DNA from 4 places in the Vibrio sp. A2-1 genome. Region 1 is predicted to be linked to each of the others. Evidence: predicted binding sites of a transcription regulator. Region 1 holds the regulator's gene; each other region holds the start of a gene.
What was found. Region 1 encodes PurR, which represses purine synthesis genes. Its sites were predicted from a motif close to TNANGNAAACGTTTNCNTNA; they were not measured.
Positions count from the first base shown of each region.

Region 2: a site for PurR is predicted at 3,489-3,508, ahead of glpX (class II fructose-bisphosphatase). Genes of this name have one in related genera too.
Region 3: a site for PurR is predicted at 3,385-3,404, ahead of glyA (serine hydroxymethyltransferase). Genes of this name have one in related genera too.
Region 4: a site for PurR is predicted at 1,738-1,757, ahead of pyrD (quinone-dependent dihydroorotate dehydrogenase). Genes of this name have one in related genera too.

Region 1 is NZ_JAKKCO010000002.1:221,573-226,363, forward strand. It holds gene torR (two-component system response regulator TorR) at 129-842, opposite strand; gene torD (molecular chaperone TorD) at 1,127-1,774, shown strand; gene purR (HTH-type transcriptional repressor PurR) at 2,091-3,095, shown strand; cyclic di-GMP riboswitch class I at 3,266-3,351, shown strand; gene L3V33_RS08680 (TfoX/Sxy family DNA transformation protein) at 3,479-4,069, shown strand; gene L3V33_RS08685 (TVP38/TMEM64 family protein) at 4,204-4,791, shown strand, end outside.
Region 2 is NZ_JAKKCO010000007.1:76,145-80,935, forward strand. It holds gene L3V33_RS18715 (5-carboxymethyl-2-hydroxymuconate Delta-isomerase) at 199-546, shown strand; gene L3V33_RS18720 (DUF805 domain-containing protein) at 632-1,054, shown strand; gene L3V33_RS18725 (DUF3135 domain-containing protein) at 1,189-1,536, opposite strand; gene L3V33_RS18730 (metalloregulator ArsR/SmtB family transcription factor) at 1,639-2,259, opposite strand; gene glpX (class II fructose-bisphosphatase) at 2,422-3,429, opposite strand; gene zapB (cell division protein ZapB) at 3,754-3,996, shown strand; gene rraA (ribonuclease E activity regulator RraA) at 4,109-4,627, opposite strand; gene L3V33_RS18750 (1,4-dihydroxy-2-naphthoate polyprenyltransferase) at 4,701-4,791, opposite strand, start outside.
Region 3 is NZ_JAKKCO010000002.1:639,561-644,351, forward strand. It holds gene L3V33_RS10505 (tellurite resistance TerB family protein) at 1-689, shown strand, start outside; gene L3V33_RS10510 (YaeP family protein) at 894-1,097, shown strand; gene L3V33_RS10515 (DUF4250 domain-containing protein) at 1,099-1,290, shown strand; gene L3V33_RS10520 (hypothetical protein) at 1,522-1,848, shown strand; gene glyA (serine hydroxymethyltransferase) at 2,079-3,329, opposite strand; gene L3V33_RS10530 (YitT family protein) at 3,677-4,279, shown strand; gene L3V33_RS10535 (winged helix-turn-helix domain-containing protein) at 4,369-4,791, shown strand, end outside.
Region 4 is NZ_JAKKCO010000003.1:38,925-43,715, forward strand. It holds gene L3V33_RS11420 (NAD-glutamate dehydrogenase) at 1-1,513, shown strand, start outside; gene pyrD (quinone-dependent dihydroorotate dehydrogenase) at 1,885-2,895, shown strand; gene L3V33_RS11430 (cell division protein ZapC) at 3,101-3,649, shown strand; gene rlmKL (bifunctional 23S rRNA (guanine(2069)-N(7))-methyltransferase RlmK/23S rRNA (guanine(2445)-N(2))-methyltransferase RlmL) at 4,197-4,791, shown strand, end outside.

The sequences.
Region 1 (4,791 bases):
AACCAAGTAATTTGCAGGTTTCCAGTTCGTAAACAGTAAAAGCTAAGCAATAAAAAAGCCGAGACATCAATGATGTCTCGGCTTTTTACGTTTAAATATCGTTGTTGATTAGTCATTCCTAAAGGAAATCAATCACCAGCGAACATGTAACCTTCACCGTGAACCGTTACAAAAATTTGTGGATTCTTAGGGTCAAACTCCATCTTCGCACGCATACGACGGATTAACACGTCGATAGTTCGATCGTTTGGAGCATCCACTCGGTGGCTGATCATATTCAGAATGCGTTCACGACTTAATACCTGGTTAGGGTAAGAAGAGAGCGCAACCAACAGTTCATATTCAGCTTTAGTCAGTTTTACCGGTTCGCCGTTTTTGCTTAGCGCACGACGAGGGATATCAAACGTCCACTCACCAAAACGAACCACAGATTCGTCTTCAGTCTCTTCAACCTTACCTGCTGCTGTTTTACGAGCGGCAGAAATGCGCCAAAGTAGGTTTTTAACTCGAACCAATAACTCGCGAAGTTCGAAGGGTTTAGTAACGTAATCGTCAGCGCCCATTTCAAGGCCAACGATTTTGTCGATGCTATCCGTGCGTCCAGTAACTAAAATAATTCCAATGTCTGATTGACTGCGTAATTCGCGAGTTAGCATCAATCCATCTTCGCCTGGTAAGTTGATGTCCAGCATAATGAGGTCAACGTTATTATCTTCTAACACGTTTCTCATTTGAGCGCCGCTTTCCGCTTCGCTTACTGTGTAACCTTCGTTCTGGAAGTATCCGACCAGTTTACTGCGGGTTACCACATCATCTTCTACGACTAATACGTGATAGCTCATCTACACCACTTTTCTTATTTAATAGTTTCAGTGACTATTCTATTCATAACTCGTAACAATTCTAGTGGTACACAAGATAAAAGCCAGAAACATGGATCTTTTTTGATACAAGACAATCTTAAACCTTGCTATTTATCGTCCATCGCAATTCAATATAGGCATTACTACTAACGAGTAACTTTGCGTTTCGCAAATAACCTTGTTATTCAGCCTTGGTGTGCTTTGCACAAGTAACTTCAAGATGCATATAAGTAACACCACAAGACTAAATCAGGATCTAAGAAATGAAAGATACGAAAGCGTTCAACGAGCAAAGAGCAGAAATATACTGGTGGCTATCAAGCTTATTCGCTAAAGAGCTCACTCAAGAAGAACTCGATCACTACCACTCTGTTGAAATTCGTTCTTTCCTAACTGGTTTAGGCGAAAATGAAACACTAAAGCCGGCGATCGATAGCCTAGTGGATGCGCTAAACCGCCTACAAACGCGTGAGGATGCTCAACTAGAATTGTCTGCTGACTTCTGTGACTTATTCTTAAAAACAGATAAGCATGGCGCACTTCCTTACGCTTCTATGTATATCGGTGAGACTGGCCTTTTGAATGATAAGCCAGCAAAAGATATGGAAGAGATCATGGCCAAGCACAACTTAGTGGTGAACCAAGACCTAAAAGAACCAGCTGACCACATCGCTATCGCACTCGACTTCCTTGGCAACTTGATCATCCGTTCTAATGAAACGGAACTTGAAGAAGAGCTAGAGAAATCGTTCATTGTTCAACAGCAATTTATCGAGCAACAACTTCTTACTTGGGTACCAAAGTTCAACGTTAAATGTCATGACGTTGACGAATTCGGTTTCTACGCATCAGTCTCATCTCTGCTACTTGCATTCTGTAAATTGGACACCCAATACCTCGCTGGTGAATAAGCTTATTGGATGACTCGTTAAATAAATTCAGAAGAATGTGACAATTCACCCGGATTTCCGGGTGAATTTTATTGCGAGTAATTTCTAGTCAGTCTAAAATTGTGACCGCAAACGATAAAATATGAAACATTCACGAAATGCTATGCTTATTATAGTTTTGAGCATTTCGGTGTTAAGACAAGCCGCTCAATAGCGGTTTTTTGTTTTTTAGCACTTTAGTACCCAAAGAGCCCTACAAATTTAAGCTCTTAGTTAGGTAGCTTAACGGCTACTTCATTCCGTACTTTGGGAAAGTAGCTTCTAATAGGATAAAACCATGGCCACTATAAAAGATGTCGCTCGCTTAGCAGGCGTATCAACAACAACCGTTTCTCACGTAATCAACAAAACTCGCTTTGTTGCAGAAGCGACGCAAGAAAAAGTAAATAAAGCCGTAGACGAACTGAACTATGCACCAAGTGCCGTTGCTCGTAGTTTGAAGTGCAATACAACCCGCACTATCGGCATGCTAGTTACTCAATCAACTAACCTATTCTTCTCTGAAGTTATCGATGGTGTTGAAAGCTACTGCTACCGTCAAGGTTACACTTTGATTCTGTGTAATACGGGCGGTATCTATGAGAAGCAACGTGACTACATTCGAATGCTTGCAGAGAAACGTGTAGATGGCATCTTAGTTATGTGTTCTGACCTAACTGAAGAGCTAAGAGGCATGTTAGACCGTCACGCTGACATTCCTAAAGTGATTATGGATTGGGGCCCTGAGAGTTCTCAAGCAGATAAGATCATCGACAACTCTGAGGAAGGTGGTTACCTAGCGACCAAATACCTCATTGAGCACGGTCACTCCAAGATTGCTTGTTTAAGTGGCCACTTAGACAAAGCGGCATGTGTTGAACGCATCGCGGGTTACAAACGCGCACTCAACGAAGCTAAGATTGCTACCGATGATAACATGATCATTGAAGGTAACTTCGAGTGTGATACTGCGGTTCTTGCTGCAGAGAAAATCATTAAGATGGTAGATCGCCCAACGGCCGTATTCTGTTTTAACGACACGATGGCACTCGGCCTAATGAGCAGATTGCAAGAGAAAGGAATTCGTATCCCTGAAGATATTTCAGTGATCGGCTATGACAACATCGAGTTGGCTGAATACTTCTCTCCGCCGTTAACAACGGTTCACCAACCCAAACGTCGTGTTGGTAAGAACGCTTTCGAAATTTTGTTAGAACGCATCAAAGATAAAGACCATGAAAAGCGTGTGTTCGAAATGCACCCTGAAATTGTTGAGCGAAGCACAGTTAAAACGTTAAATTAATTGATAAATTCAGTTTAATATAATTAAGCGCACCTTTAGGTGCGCTTTTTTTATCAACAACATGAATGAACCTGGTATCATACTGGAAAGATCATTAATTGAAGCAATATCACATTTTGAAATAACAAGTGTGAGCCTCATTCAACAAAAACTTTATTCTATTCAATCAGTCACGCACAGGGCAAATCACTTGAAAGAGTGAGACGCAAAGCTTCCGGCCTAAACCACTCGTTGGTATGGTAGCGGGGTTACCGATGGCAAAATGCAGTAACTACTAATAATTTAGTAATTTACGGCTAATTGACAATTTAATTGCAACATTTTGCTAATCTCTCGGACCTGCTTATTTGGTGGCGTAGTTCAAATACACCGAGATAAATAACATGGATAAACCGATACTAAAGGATTCAATGAAATTATTTGAATCCCTAGGAAAAATAAAATCACGCTCGATGTTTGGTGGCTTCGGTCTTTTTGCTGATGACACTATGTTTGCTCTGGTTGTAAATGACCAGCTGCACATACGAGCAGACAAATGCACAACGAAACAGTTCGAACAACAAGGGTTTCAACCGTACGTCTACAAAAAACGTGGTTTCCCTGTCGTTACTAAATATTTCGCTTTACCCGAAGGCCTGTGGCAAGACCAAGAGAAAATCTTGCAGCTTGCAACGACGTCTCTGGGTTTTGCTAAAGAAGAAAAAGCTGAGCAATCTTCAGCTAAGCCTACTCGACTCAAAGATCTGCCCAACCTTCGACTCGCCACTGAGCGTATGTTGAAAAAAGCAGGGATCGATTCCGTAGAACGTTTATATGAATCTGGCTCTGTAAACGCATTTAACGCCATCAAAGAATCACATGCGTCTTCTGTCAGTATTGAACTACTTTGGGCGTTAGAAGGCGCGATCAATGGCACACATTGGTCTGTTATACCGCAGCAGCGTCGTGAAGAGCTTATCAATCGCGTCAATTAACATTGTCAGTGCAAATTATCTATATAACTAAGCCGCATTTACTGCGGCTTTTTTTATATCTGCTGAAAGTTAATCTATGCTTTGCCTGTCTATCTATACTAATGGTATACATTGAAAATTTAGAGGAAGTATCAATGAGTAAGAAAATGATATTGGGTATTGTGTTGGTCGTAACCATCGTCTTGTTAGGCGTCAATTTCGGCCAATACCTAACGCTTGAAAATGCCAAGGCCCAACAAGCCGTTTTAAATGACTACATTGATAGCAACTTCATTGCTGCCGCTGCTATCTATTTTGTCGCATATGTAATGATTACTGCTTTCTCAATTCCTGGTGCTGCTGTTGTGACCCTGTTAGGAGCTGCGCTATTTGGTTTCTGGAATAGTTTGCTGCTGGTCTCTTTCGCCAGTGCCATTGGTGCAACCCTCGCATTTCTAAGTAGCCGCTACCTTTTACGTGACTGGATCCAAACCAAATTTGGTGACAAATTAGCAACGATTAACAAGGGCGTTGAAAAAGACGGAGCATTTTACTTGTTTTCTCTGCGTCTGATTCCTGTATTCCCATTTTTCCTTATCAATCTGTTGATGGGTCTAACACCGATATCCGTGAGTCGTTACTACATCACGAGTCAAATAGGGATGTTACCGGGTACCGCTGTTTTCTTGAATGCTGGTACTCAACTCGCGGAAATTGATTCACTTTCGGGTATCGTGTCCCCT
Region 2 (4,791 bases), on a different contig from region 1:
ATTACGAAATAATATAACAGAATAATATCAACAGATCATGACTGTGGTCATGACTTTCTTGGATCTTACTCAATGGTCAGAGTAGATTTTGAGCATATATCAGTGATCCGGCAGACAGAATAATAGCTAACTTCTCGGATTTTTCATCGTTAGTTGCTATTAAGGGACAAACGATTGCGTTAACAATAGGAAGTAATAATGCCGAATCTAGTTCTAGAGTACTCAAATTCAGTGGATGAGCGAGTGAATATCCAAGGTTTACTGGAAGACCTTCATCAAGTTACATTAAACTGTGGTTTGTTTGATGTACCTTCTGTGAAGTCTCGTTCACTGCGCTGTCATAACTGGTTGGTCGGTGATGAAGAGGACAATGTGGATTTTGTTCATATTAGCTTTGAGTTACTTTCAGGACGTACCGAAGAACAGAAAAGAGAATTGTCGCGTTTGTTGATGCAAACCCTACAAGAACAGGCAAGCCATATCCGTAGCCTAACGGTCAACATACGAGATATGGATAAAAGTTGCTTTCAGAAAGTGATGAACTAGCTAAAAAGAATCAACGAACTAAAAGTGATTAACTGACTATTTGCTGCTAACTTTTTGGTAGCGTATTAATTTTTGAGTATTTAAGATGTCGATGAAAGATTTACTGCTCTCTTTCAAGGGGAGAATTGGTCGTAAGATTTACTGGATTTGGAATGTTTTCTACTATGTAGCGATTACTGGTTTTGCTTCCGGTATTTCTGTTCTGTTCCCTGCATATTCCTATATCCTGCTACCAATCTTCCTACTGTTGCTGGTTATCCCGGATCTTGCAATTACCGCTAAACGCTGGCACGATCGCAATAAGTCGAACTACTGGCTGTTGTTGAACGTGCCACTGGTGCTTGGGCGTTTGGCTTCGCCAATGGTAGCAACGACAACAGAGTCGGTATCGCCAGTTCATATGGCGGCAACCGTTGCAGCATTAGTGTGTGGCTTGTGGATTCTGATTGAGTGTGGCTTGTTGAAAGGCACAGAAGGCCGCAATGATTACGGCGAAGATCCCGTTTAAAGGTTGAATGATTGATAAGTAAGAAGGGAGCCTTGTGCTCCCTTTTTCTTTTTAAGGCGTTTTTCTTTGAATGGTTTTTGTCGCTAGTCCCTTTCAACGGTTAGTACATTTCAACAGTTAGTATACTTTAACGGTTAGTACATTTTTGGCTCTGTATTTGGCCTGAAAGGCACGACATTTTCAGGCAGAGATTCTTCAAAATCGCAGCGGCCTTTGAGTGCATCTTGGAATTTACAGACCTGACAGCGCAGCTCTTGCATCAGAACAACATTAGCGTGATGTGGATTCTTGCAGCGGCTGACGACTAAATCGATATGACTTTGTTGAGCGCGAAGCCTGTTTTGCATGGTCTCTGAGGCTGAGCAAATCATCTGTTCGCACATCTCGTGTTTGAATTGATCGAATGCTTTCGGATCGCTTTTCGCGAGTTGGACCAGTTCATCAAAAGGGGGCAGTTTTTGATTGGGCTGTGGATGTGCCATGATTCCTTCCTTAGCATTAAGCATGTTTCATATGCTTTAAGCTTAAGAAAGAAATTTGTACAAATTTTAATCTATTGGTGTTTTCTCAATATTGAGACAGGATCAGTAACTTGGCGTTAGGGTATAAGTACAACGACGCTCGCCAGTAATGATGTGTTCAGTGCGGCTCACATGACATTCATCTTTGAGTAATTCTTTGAAAACATTGAGCTCAGATTGGCACAGGCTAGGGCAGCGAGTTGCAGCTTTGCAGATAGGGCAGTGGTTCTCGATCAAGATGTAGTGATCGTCATGCTCTTGAAGTTCTGCCATGTAGCCTTCGTCTTCACGCAGCTGGGTGAGTGTTTTAAGTTTGCTGAGCAGCGAGTCACAATCAGACAGCGCGGTTTGATATTGCTTAAGGGTGTGTTGTTCGCGCTCGGCCGCAACCTTAGCTAACCCCTCTTTACCAAACAGATTCTCGACAGCGTCGATCACTTGAATGGTGAGTTCACCGTGTCGATCTGAAAATTGACCATGGCCTTGTTGAGTCAGGGACCAGTGGCGAGTCGGGCGACCCACTTTTACTTTAACATCATGAAACGCAAGAATACCGTCATCTTCCAGACTTTGCAGATGTTGCCTTGCACCCATTGTCGTCATGCCAAATTCTTCTGACAACTGTTTCGCGGTTACCGCGCCTTGACGCTTAATGGTCTGTAAGATTTTGTCGCTTGTTTTCATACTATCTCTACCTCATGAACCTTACTATTATGAGGCAAGGTGTTTATAAAGCAAACCATTTACTATGGTGTAGGTGAAATGCACAGATTATTGATGACCAATAAAACAAAAGGCTGATACTTGGTATCAGCCTTCGAATGTTCTGCTTGAGCGAGTTTAGGTCTACAGGATGTGACCGATTACTTCTGGGTCTTTACGCTCTAGGTAGTGGATAGATTTGATGCGGCGAATCGTACGGCAGCGACCACGGATAAGCAGTGTTTCTGTGGTTGCGATATTACCTGTACGTGTGATGCCCTCTAGAAGGTCACCCTTAGTAATACCGGTTGCTGAGAATACAACGTTGTCGCTACGAGCCATGTCTTCCATCTTCAGCACGATACCCGCTGTTACGCCCATTTCAGCACAACGCTCTAGTTCAAGCTCACCGTGTTTGCGGTTCTCTTCTGTATCGCCTTTTACTTCATGACGAGGAAGCAGACGTGCGTGCATGTCGCCGTCGAGTGCGCGAATAACCGCAGCCGAAACCACACCTTCAGGCGCCCCGCCGATGCAGTACATTACGTCCACTTCGCTGTCTGGCATACACGTGAGGATAGAAGCAGCAACATCACCGTCTGGCACTGCGAATACACGAACGCCCATCGCCTGCATGTCGGCAATCACTTGATCATGGCGTGGCTTAGCCAGTGTCGTTACTACCAGTGTATCGAGTGTTTTACCTAGTGCTTTCGCAATGTTTTCTAGGTTTTCTGTCAGCGTCAGTTCTAGGTCAATCACGCCTTTTGCGCCAGGACCAACAACCAATTTTTCCATGTACATGTCAGGTGCTTTTAGGAAGCTACCTTTTTCGCCTGCAGCCAATACAGCCAATGCATTTGATTGACCCATTGCTGTCATGCGTGTCCCTTCAATTGGGTCAACGGCGATATCTACCGCATCACCGCCAATACCGACGTTTTCACCGATGTATAGCATAGGTGCATCATCGATCTCACCTTCGCCGATAACGATTTCGCCGCTAATTTCGGTTTTGTTCAGTAGGCTACGCATTACTTCTACAGCAGCGCCATCTGCAGCGTTTTTATCGCCGCGGCCAAGCCACTTGTAACCAGCTAGTGCTGCACCTTCAGTGACACGAGAGAATGACATTGCTAAATCGCGTTTCATGCGGACTCCAAAATTTTCAAAAGGGGAATAGAAATTTCGCGGCGAATTTTACCATATCCCAAAGGAAACGTTTGCCTTTTTGTTTTTTTGGGATTGCTCTTGATCAATTTGCGGGTGAAAACAGGTAATATTCATCAAAATAATCAGTCTGTTGTCGCGGTAGTAATAATTCACGTCAATATTCGGTAAAAAGCGCTGTTTTTTTCATCGAATGGCGCAAAATATCGAATATATTGAGTGTTTATCCTTGCTCTGCTGAGTAGAATGGGGAAATAAGTGGAGTAGACCTTCACCATCAAACGGATAACTTAAAGGTAGGCCAGAATGTCTTTTGAAGTACTAGAGCAGCTAGAAGCAAAAATTCAAACAGCAGTAGATACAATTGCACTTCTTCAAATGGAAGTGGAAGAGCTTAAAGAAGAGAAACAAGCACTAGCAACAGAAGCTGGTGAGCTTAAAGAAAGCCGTCACGAGCTAGAGCAAAAAACTCAGCAAATGCAGGAAGAGCATTCAGCGTGGCAAGATCGCATCCGTAACCTTCTTGGTAAAATGGATGACGTAGAGTAATTGACTCTTCAGATTTAAAAAAACGCCCGCTACTGAGTAGCGGGCGTTTTTGTTTGTATTCTTATGCTTCGTGTTCTTATGGTTTGTTTTATTATTTGAAGCTGAGTGAGAGTTACTCGATCTCTTCTTCTTCAACATCCAGATCAAGTTCTACATCTAAAGGCTCTGCCGAAAGAATAATGCCGGTGTTGTCAGCGTAGAGGTAATCTTCCGGTAAGAAGGTTACGCTGCCAAAGTTGACCGGTACGTCCAATTCGCCGACACCTTCTTGGCTCGCACCAACAGGGATTGAAGCCAAAGCCTGAATACCAATGTTCATGTCTTCTAGCTCATCGACTTCACGAACGCAGCCGTAAACCACAATACCTTCCCACTCATTGTCTTCGGCAAGCAGGGCAATCTCAGCATCGATCAGCGCTTTGCGTAGTGAGCCGCCACCGTCGATTAACAACACTCGTCCTAGACCATCTTGCTCTAATACGGAGCGAATTAAAGCGTTGTCTTCAAAACACTTTAATGTCGTGATCTGTCCGGCGAAGGATGCTCGTCCACCGAAGTTGCTGAACATTGGCTCCACGACATCAACTTGATCCAGATATATGTCGCACAGTGCTGAAGTGTTGTATTCCATTTGCGTACCTTTTGAACAATGAGCTTAGTTTGAGTATATCGGTGCTTGATCCCTTTGCAATGATTAGTCTCAATTAACTCAATAGAGTTTGAGCTACGACAACCCCTGCAAACAATAGGTTAGTGACCAGTGAGCATTTAACAATAACAGGCATCATTGGCGCG
Region 3 (4,791 bases), 420 kb from region 1:
TGGATATCAAAAGCTTACTGAACCAAGCACTTAAATCAGATCTCGTAAAACAAGGCACTCATAAACTTTCACAAGGGTCTTCAAGTTTAAGTGGCCTTACTAAAGGCAGCAATGGCAAGAGTAGCAGTAAAAGTACACTCGGAGCCTTCGGTGCAGGCGCAGTTGGCGGAGGACTCTTAGGTGCGTTAATGGGCTCTAAGAAAACCAAGAAAATGGGTAAGAAAGCCGCTGGTATTGGTGGTGCAGCGGCACTTGGCGCACTCGCTTACAAGGTCTATAACGACTATCAATCTAAACAAGGCCAAACACCGAATGTGGAACAAGCTCAATTTGATGAGAACGACTCAAACCATAGTGTGCTGATTCTAAGATCTATGATTGCTGCGTCCAAAGCCGATGGTCATGTCGATGAGGAGGAAATGGCCAAGATCGAGCAAGCGGTCGAAAATATGGGTGCGGACTATCAACTGACTAAATTGGTCTCTGAAGAACTTCACAAGCCACTCGACCCAAGCGAAATCGCTCAACTGGCAACGTCGCCTCAACAAGCGAGTGAAATTTATTTAGCCTCTTTGATTGTAGCGGATGAGCAAAACTTCATGGAGAAGGCTTACCTCAAAGAACTAGCTAAGCAACTCAACCTTGCTGATGAAGTTACTTATCAACTTGAACAACAAATATCCGGCTAATCATTAGATACTAAGCGACTCAATAAATACCAGCGAATCGTAAAGAACGACTCAAATGGCAAGCTAGCAAAGTAATACATTGAGCATTAACAGAATGAGATATTGAGCAAGAACAAACTAACTCTGAACTTAATCAGATCCACTTTGTTTTTGCTTATCTCTATGTGTATATTGAGATCAGTTATCATTTGGTTAGGTATAAAAATGAAAGTATACGATTGTTGTGATTTGGTGCGTGAACTGTATTCTCAAATTGGCAGTGGCGACCAAGGCTATATCCCTAAAGCGATCACCTGCGCAGTAAAAACATTGAATGACCTTGCTGCAGATGAATCTCTTCCCAAAGAAGCAAGAGATCGCGCTGCATTTGCCGCAGCCAATCTGCTGATCTCAGATTTCGAGGACTAATATGAACCTCGCTAACTTTGAAAAGATGGACTCTGTGATGTTGATGAGCATCGTCAACATGAAGCTCCGTGACGACTTCGGCGGTGATTTGGATCGAGTAGTCAACTTCTACGAAATCGACAAAGCAGCCTTGATCGCAAAACTTGCGTCTGCCGGTTTTGAGTATCTTCCAGAAGCAAAACAGTTTCGATAGTCATTTAAAACAAGCTTTATTTTGAAAGACCAACCTCCGTGTTGGTCTTTTTTGTTTGAGGTACGTGATAGGCCAAGACCAATAAACCTATTATAAATTATCTGTTTGCACCTATACTTTTATATCTTAGAGTGAACCAACGCTCCTTGAACCAAAGCGTATTGTTGTATAGGCTACCTCAAATAGCATATAAAACTCATCACCCAATCTGATGATAGCGAAGGATTAACAATGAAAAGACTCGGACTTTTGGCAGTTTTCGCTGCAACACTGACTGCAGGTTGCGCTTCAAATACACAGCAAGACAACTTTCGTGAAGCCTCTTTTGAGCTGTGTAATACCGAAGTAGATATCTACTCAGTAAGCCATGATGAGCGAATTCGTATCGTCTGTTCTGATGGTTCTAAATTCGCTTTGAACAGCGAAGATACACTAGAAGTAATGCGTGATATCAACATCGACTATTGTGATGGCGAAGGCTTAGGCAAATTCAACGAGAGCCGCAGCTACTACTCGTTTAGATGTAAGTCAGGTACTTTACTGAGCATCAAAAAGTAAAACCTATACCAACAAACAGCAAAGGGTTGATGTGCAAACATCAGCCCTTTTTAGTACCTGCTCCTTATTACTCAGACAGCTGATCTTCAAACGTAAAAAAGGCTCCTATCGAGGAGCCTTTCAAATCGTACATTTCAAAGTAGTCGTTTGAAATTTTAGGAGAGCACGCGGAGCTTACGGATGTAAGTGAGCATGCTCGACAACGAAGTTCAAATTACTACGAAGAAAAATTAAGCGTAAACCGGTAGACGCTTACAGATCTCTAGTACTTTTGCTTTAGTTGCTTCGATAACAGACTCATCACCCATGTTATCTAGGATGTCACACATCCAACCTGCTAGCTCTTTCGCATCGGCTTCTGAGAAACCACGACGAGTGATAGAAGGAGAACCGATACGGATACCTGAAGTAACGAACGGGCTACGTGGATCGTTTGGTACTGAGTTCTTGTTCACTGTGATGTTAGCTGAACCTAGTGCTGCATCTGCTTCTTTACCTGTGATGTCTTTGTCGATTAGGTCAACTAGGAACAGGTGGTTCTCTGTAGAACCTGAAACGATGTTGTAACCGCGTGCTAGGAATTCAGCAACCATTGCTTTTGCATTAGCAACTACGCGAGCTTGGTATTCTTTGAATTCTGGCTCTAGAGCTTCTTTGAACGCTACTGCTTTACCAGCGATAACGTGCATTAGAGGACCGCCTTGGCCGCCAGGGAATACTGCTGAGTTTAGCTTTTTGTAAAGATCTTCACCTTCGTTAGAAAGGATAAGACCACCACGAGGACCAGCAAGCGTTTTGTGCGTTGTAGTTGTTACAACGTGAGCGTGTGGAACTGGGTTCGGGTAAACGCCTGCAGCGATTAGACCGGCAACGTGAGCCATATCTACGAAGAAGTAAGCACCTACTTTGTCAGCAATTTCACGCATGCGCGCCCAATCACAAACTTGAGAGTAAGCTGAGAAACCACCAATGATCATCTTAGGTTTGTGCTCGATAGCTAGCGCTTCCATCTCTTCGTAATCGATTTGACCTGCTTCATCGATACCGTAAGGGATGATGTTGTAAAGCTTACCAGAGAAGTTTACCGGAGAACCGTGAGTTAGGTGACCACCGTGGGCTAGGCTCATACCTAGAACAGTATCGCCAGCATTCAGTAGTGCCATGTATACAGCGTTGTTTGCTTGAGAACCTGAGTGAGGTTGTACGTTCGCGTATTGAGCGCCAAACAGTTCACATGCACGTTCGATTGCTAGAGTTTCAACTTTATCTACGAACTCACAACCACCGTAGTAACGCTTACCAGGGTAGCCTTCAGCGTATTTGTTTGTAAGTTGAGAACCTTGAGCTTCCATTACACGTGGGCTTGTGTAGTTTTCTGAAGCGATAAGTTCGATGTGCTCTTCCTGACGAAGAGTTTCTTCTTGGATAGCTGCGAATAGGTCCGCATCGTAATCAGCAATGTTCATGTCACGCTTAAGCATCTGTATCTCCTGACTCAGATTGTACTGAAAGTTTCAAAAAAACCACACAACGACCGAAAGCAAACGTTTCCGTCACCGTTTTGATGTGACGCATTCTACATAATTTGATCTAGGTCATAAAGAGCTAATTGCAATTTTATCATGCAGTTTTTTCATAATCACATATAAGATTCATCATGGTTATTAAGCTTATCCAACCAAAGATGACGCTTACTGTCAATTTTACGCTTTACACCCTGTAAAACGCAGATTACATAGGTTTACCTTAATTTTACCCCTCAAGCTACCGAAAGCTAAGGTTTTTCTCTACTATGCACGCCTTTATTGGTTAGGTAATTATTAAAACGATGGAAAAACACTCACGTAAAGAAGATTGGGTAGCTATTCTCACTGGCACGTTTTTAGTGGCGTTAGGCGTCTTCTTTTTACAGTCAGCGAACCTGCTTACCGGTGGTACTACTGGCTTGGCTCTGCTTTTGAGTCAATTCTTACCTGTAACCTTCGGTATTTTGTACTTTGTGGCCAACTGTCCATTCTATTTATTAGCGTGGAAACGATTTGGCCGTAGCTTTGCCATTAGCAGTGCAATTGCTGGTGCGTTAGTTTCTGTGTTTGCCGATCATTTATACCTCGTTATCTCACTAGAAGTTCATAACGAGATCTACTGTGCTGTTGCCGGTGGCTTATTAATGGGCTTAGGTATGTTAATCCTATTCCGTCATCGCTCCAGCTTGGGTGGCTTCAACGTATTATGTTTGTTCATCCAAGACCGCTACGGCATCTCTGTAGGTAAAACTCAGATGGGCATTGATGCCTGTATTCTGTTTGCTTCTTGCTTCTTCGTATCGCCTTGGGTAATTGCCGTTTCGGTATTGGGCACCGCAGTATTGAACATCGTATTGGCAATGAACCACAAGCCTACTCGTTATTCGGTCAACTACGCGTCTTAATTCCAGTTATCCAATCAATGAATTACTAGCTGTTTTTCATAACAAAAACAGCTAGTATTTAGCTTTTATAAGCTACCCTCTCTTTTCTTATGCAAGATTACCTCTCTAACGCCAAAGACACTCAAACCTCGATCTCTATTGAAGGTTTAGAATTCAACCCAGTCACACGTGTCTTGAGTAGCAACGAGCAGGTCATCGATTTAGAACCTCGTTCTATTGAATTACTCGAACTGTTTCTTACTAGCGTGGGTGAGCCTATCGCAGCTGAGCAGATCATCGAATCAGTTTGGCAAAGTAACTTCATTTCAAAGAATGTTCTCACTAATAGAATCAGTACATTGCGTTCTGTATTGCAAAAGCACCTACCAGAAAGCGATGCTACTAAGATCTTGGTGACCTATCCACGCAAAGGATACTTTCTCAATCCGAGCTCAGTGAGTCTGGCCGATACAGCAGTCGAAATTACAGAAGTAACCGAGCCACCTCAGGCCAGCCAAAAGACGTCGCCGCTT
Region 4 (4,791 bases), on a different contig from region 1:
TGTTGGTGACCGTGCAAATGACGTGCTTCGTATCGATGGCCGTGACCTGAAAGCTAAGGTTGTTGGTGAAGGCGGTAACTTAGGTATGACTCAACTGGGTCGTATCGAATACGCACTAACGGGTGGCCGTGTTAATACCGACTTCGTTGATAACGTTGGTGGTGTAGACTGCTCAGATAATGAAGTAAACATTAAGATCTTCTTGAATGGTTTGGTGTCTAATGGTGATCTAACCGTTAAGCAACGTAACCAAGTGCTTGAATCGATGGAAGATGAAGTGGGTGAAATCGTACTAGACGACGCATATTGCCAAGCTGAGTCTATTTCGGTTACTGAGCATCAAGGTGTTGGCTTAGTCAAAGAGCAAATCCGCTTTATTCATACAATGGAAAAAGCAGGGTACTTGGATCGTGGTTTGGAATACATTCCAGACGACGAAACATTGCTTGAGCGTGAAAAGCAGGGCCAAGGCCTAACAAGACCAGAGCTTTCTGTACTTGTTGCTTACGGAAAAATGGTGCTTAAAGAAGATCTTGTTAGTGATGATATCGCTAATGATGAATTCCATGCTCAACAACTTATGCAATACTTCCCAACAGCGTTACGTCGTAACTATTCTCAGCATATGGATAACCATCCACTACGCTCTGAAATCATTGCAACGGCACTGGCTAACCAAATGGTTAACGAAATGGGTTGTAACTTTGTTACTCGTCTGCAAGAAGAGACGGGTGCAAATATCGTTGATATTGCAAATGCTTACGCGGCATCACGTGAAATCTACGGTCTTGGCCATGTTCTGAAGAGCATCCGTGAACTGGATAATGTTTCAAGTTCTGAAGCTCAATATGAATTGATCTACCATGTTCGCCGTACACTTCGTCGCTTGGCGCGTTGGTTGTTAAGAAACCGTACCGGTAAACAGTCAGTGAAAGCACTGATTGAACTTTACCAAGGCGATGTTCTTACTATCACAGAGAAACTGGATGAAAACCTAGTGGCTTCTGAAGTAGAAGAGCATAACGCAATGGCACAGTTATGGATTGACCAAGGCGTAAACGCTGAGTTGGCTAATTCAGTTGCGCGTTTGTCTAGCTTGTACTCAGCACTGGATATATCCACAGTGGCTCGTGAAACAGGTAAAACAGTACAACAAGCGTCTAAGCTTTATTTCAATCTTGGTGACCGTTTGTCTCTGCACTGGTTTTTGAAACAAATCAATGGCCAAGCAGTAGACAACAACTGGCAAGCATTGGCACGTGCCGCATTCAGAGAAGATCTGGATTGGCAGCAACGTCAGTTAACTGGCCAAGTACTTAACTGCGGTTGTGCTTCAGATATTGATGTGATTAAAGCGCTTGATGATTGGATGGAAAGCAACTCGGTTTCTCTGCATCGTTGGGAAAGCATCTTGAACGAATTCAAAGTGGGTTCGGTTCATGAGTTTGCTAAGTTCTCAGTAGCACTACGTGAATTGATGCTACTGAATCTAAACTGCATGTCGACAGACTAGCGATTAGATAAAAACGAAAATAAACAAGGGCAGGCCATTAGGTCTGCCTTTTTCGTTTGGCCGAACAATGTTATTTGACAGAACAGTGCTATTTGGCTGAATAGTGAATGACGTGTCCGATTATTTCATTGAGTCACTTATGCTTGGTCAAGTTAGCTTATCCCAGGTCGAGTTAATCTATGCTCGTTACACGAATGATAGTCAAATGGACTATCCGTTGGAGGATACGGTAACGTTTGCTTAATAATAAACCTCTTTCGTTAGCAAACTCGATTATCTTACCCTAACAGACAGTAATAGATTGAATAGTTGGGTAAATAAGTAAATAATATCGCCCCGTTTACACGGCGCTTTTTTCTATCGGAGGCACAATGCTTTACCGTCTAGCCAGAACTGGCTTTTTCCAACTTGATGCCGAAAAGGCTCATGATCTTGCAATTCAAAATTTCAAACGCTTCACTGGCACACCTATTGATCTTTTGTATCGCCAACAATTACCTCACCGACCTGTAGAGTGCATGGGTCTTACTTTTAAAAACCCAGTTGGCCTTGCTGCCGGCCTAGACAAAAACGGTGAATGTATTGATGCATTTGGCGCAATGGGTTTTGGTTTTGTAGAAGTAGGGACTGTTACTCCTCGTCCACAAGCTGGTAATGATAAACCACGTCTGTTCCGTCTTGTTGAAGCCGAAGGTATTATCAATCGCATGGGCTTTAACAACCTAGGCGTAGATAACCTAATTGAGAATGTTAAGAAGTCGAACTATGACGGCATCTTAGGTATCAATATCGGTAAGAACAAAGACACGCCAATTGAAAAGGGCGCGGAAGATTACATTATCTGTATGGAGAAGGTTTACCAATACGCGGGTTACATTGCGGTAAATATCTCTTCACCAAATACTCCAGGACTTCGTTCGCTACAATATGGCGAAGCACTTGATGATCTGTTGTCTGAACTAAAAACCAAGCAATCTGAATTAGAAGCGAAGCATGGCAAATATGTCCCGCTTGCTCTTAAGATCGCGCCGGATCTAAGTGATGACGAAATCAGTCAGATTTGCGAATCATTGATCAAAAATAAGATCGACGGTGTGATCGCAACAAACACAACATTAGATCGCAGCATTGTTGAAGGCATGAAACATTGCGACGAAGCGGGTGGCCTAAGCGGACGTCCGGTTCAATCTCGCAGTACTGAAGTTGTTCGTAAACTTCACGAAGAGCTGGGTGACCAATTACCGATCATCGGGGTAGGTGGCGTTGACTCTTACGTTGCTGCAAAAGAGAAAATGATGGCGGGCGCGAAGCTTGTACAAGTTTACTCTGGTTTCATCTACAAAGGTCCAGGACTTGTAGGCGACATCGTCAAAAATCTATAGTTCGCAAAAACGATCTTAGTCCAAAGACTACAATCCGGCATCGTCTTAATAAAAGAGACACTGTAACTCACTGAGTTGTAGAGAAAAGCAATAAGAAAGAGGAATTCATTTCCTCTTTTTTTTTGCCTATCGCACAGTAAAATTACTGTAATTGAAGGTAATTTTGCGTTTTACCTAATGGAATGGTTCAACAGTGTGAGACGAAATGATGCTTAAACCTAGCGATACATGGAGTTGGTATTACGATGAGCAGCAATGTTCATTGATGCTAAACCTCGGAGAGGATATGATTTTTAAAACGAATCTGGTCCGCAATAAGCTGGTGGACTGCGCTTTTAAAGATAATGAATTCACTGTTGATGATGCATCTTCCTACCAAACCTTCAAAGAACAAATTTCTGGCTTAGAACTGTCTGAGCCACGACAAGCTGAGCTTGCACTTTATTGTGTGGCTGCAAAGCGTTTCCATAAGCCTGTGCAGCCTAAAAGCTGGTTCTTCGACTCACAAGGCGCTGGCCATGAATATCCTCAAGAAGGGGATATTGTACAAATGAATAACGAGCATAGTCTTGGTTACTTCATTGTATTAGAAGTAGGAGAGTGTGCGAGCTTATGTGCATTTGTAGACTTAGAAGAGTTCCTGTTAACGCCTTCAAAAGGGTTACGCTTTGGAGACTCGATTAAAGTCATGCACGATAGAATGACTGACGCAAATGCCATCCTTCATCAAACGCATATTGCGATGGTGGGTTAATCTTTAATCTCTAACCTAGAGCATCACTAGAGCATTATTTCACCCAACCATCGCTACGAATAAACCTGTAATACCTTCCCCATAATCGGCTTAATAGCCGATTTTTTTGTGCCTAAAAAAGCCTATCTCAATAAATACGACGTAGTTCATTCATTTGAATGACGTTGTTCACTTATTTAATTTGTAAAAAACGTATCTTTTTTAACCTCAATTTCGACCGATTCTCTTATTATCGATGGTGGGTTTCCTCTGTTTATTCCCTGTTTGGGGTCTTTTGTTGCTAAGTTTCAACTTAAATTTACCTCTGGTATATACCAGTTTCGGGGTGAATATAAATGCACTTAATGATTTAAGCCTATCGATGAGTGTTATTTCTGCGAGATTGAGAGTTGTTGTGTTGTAAGGGGATGCGAGTAAGCGATCGCTTCATGACTGACCATTTGCTAAGCAGTTAGTAGAAAGATTCAATGAAAAGACGAGTTTAGTGTGATGCTCTAATAGCAAATTCAGGTATAATCGAGCTCATTTTTATCAATAAAAGAACACTATGAATCAATATCTAGCGGTTACCTCAAATGGCCTTGAGAATTTATTAGTTGAAGAACTAACCCAACTAGGGATTACAAACGCAAAACCTGTTCAAGCAGGTGTTAAATTCAAAGCCACCAATGAGCAAATTTATCGTTGTTGTTTGTGGAGCCGTTTGGCTTCTCGATTTGTACGTGTCCTTTCAGAATTCACTTGTATGGATGACATGGATCTTTACCTATCGACCACTGCGGTTAACTGGGTAAATCAATTCCATAGCACCAAGCGTTTCGTTGTTGACTTCAATGGTACGAACAACGAAATCCGTAATAGCCAATACGGTGCGATGAAAGTAAAAGATGCCGTTGTAGATTGCTTCGAGAAGAAGTCTTTACCGCGCCCATCTATTAGCAAAGAAAATCCAGATATTCGTATTCACGTTCGTCTGCATCGTGACAAGGCGATCCTTGGTGTAGATATGGTAGGCAGTGGCCTTCATCAACGTGGCTACCGTCCAGAATCCGGTCGCGCACCATTGCGTGAAACTCTTGCTGCTGCGATTCTTCTTCGTAGTGGCTGGGATGCAACCAAACCTTTCCTAGATCCTATGTGTG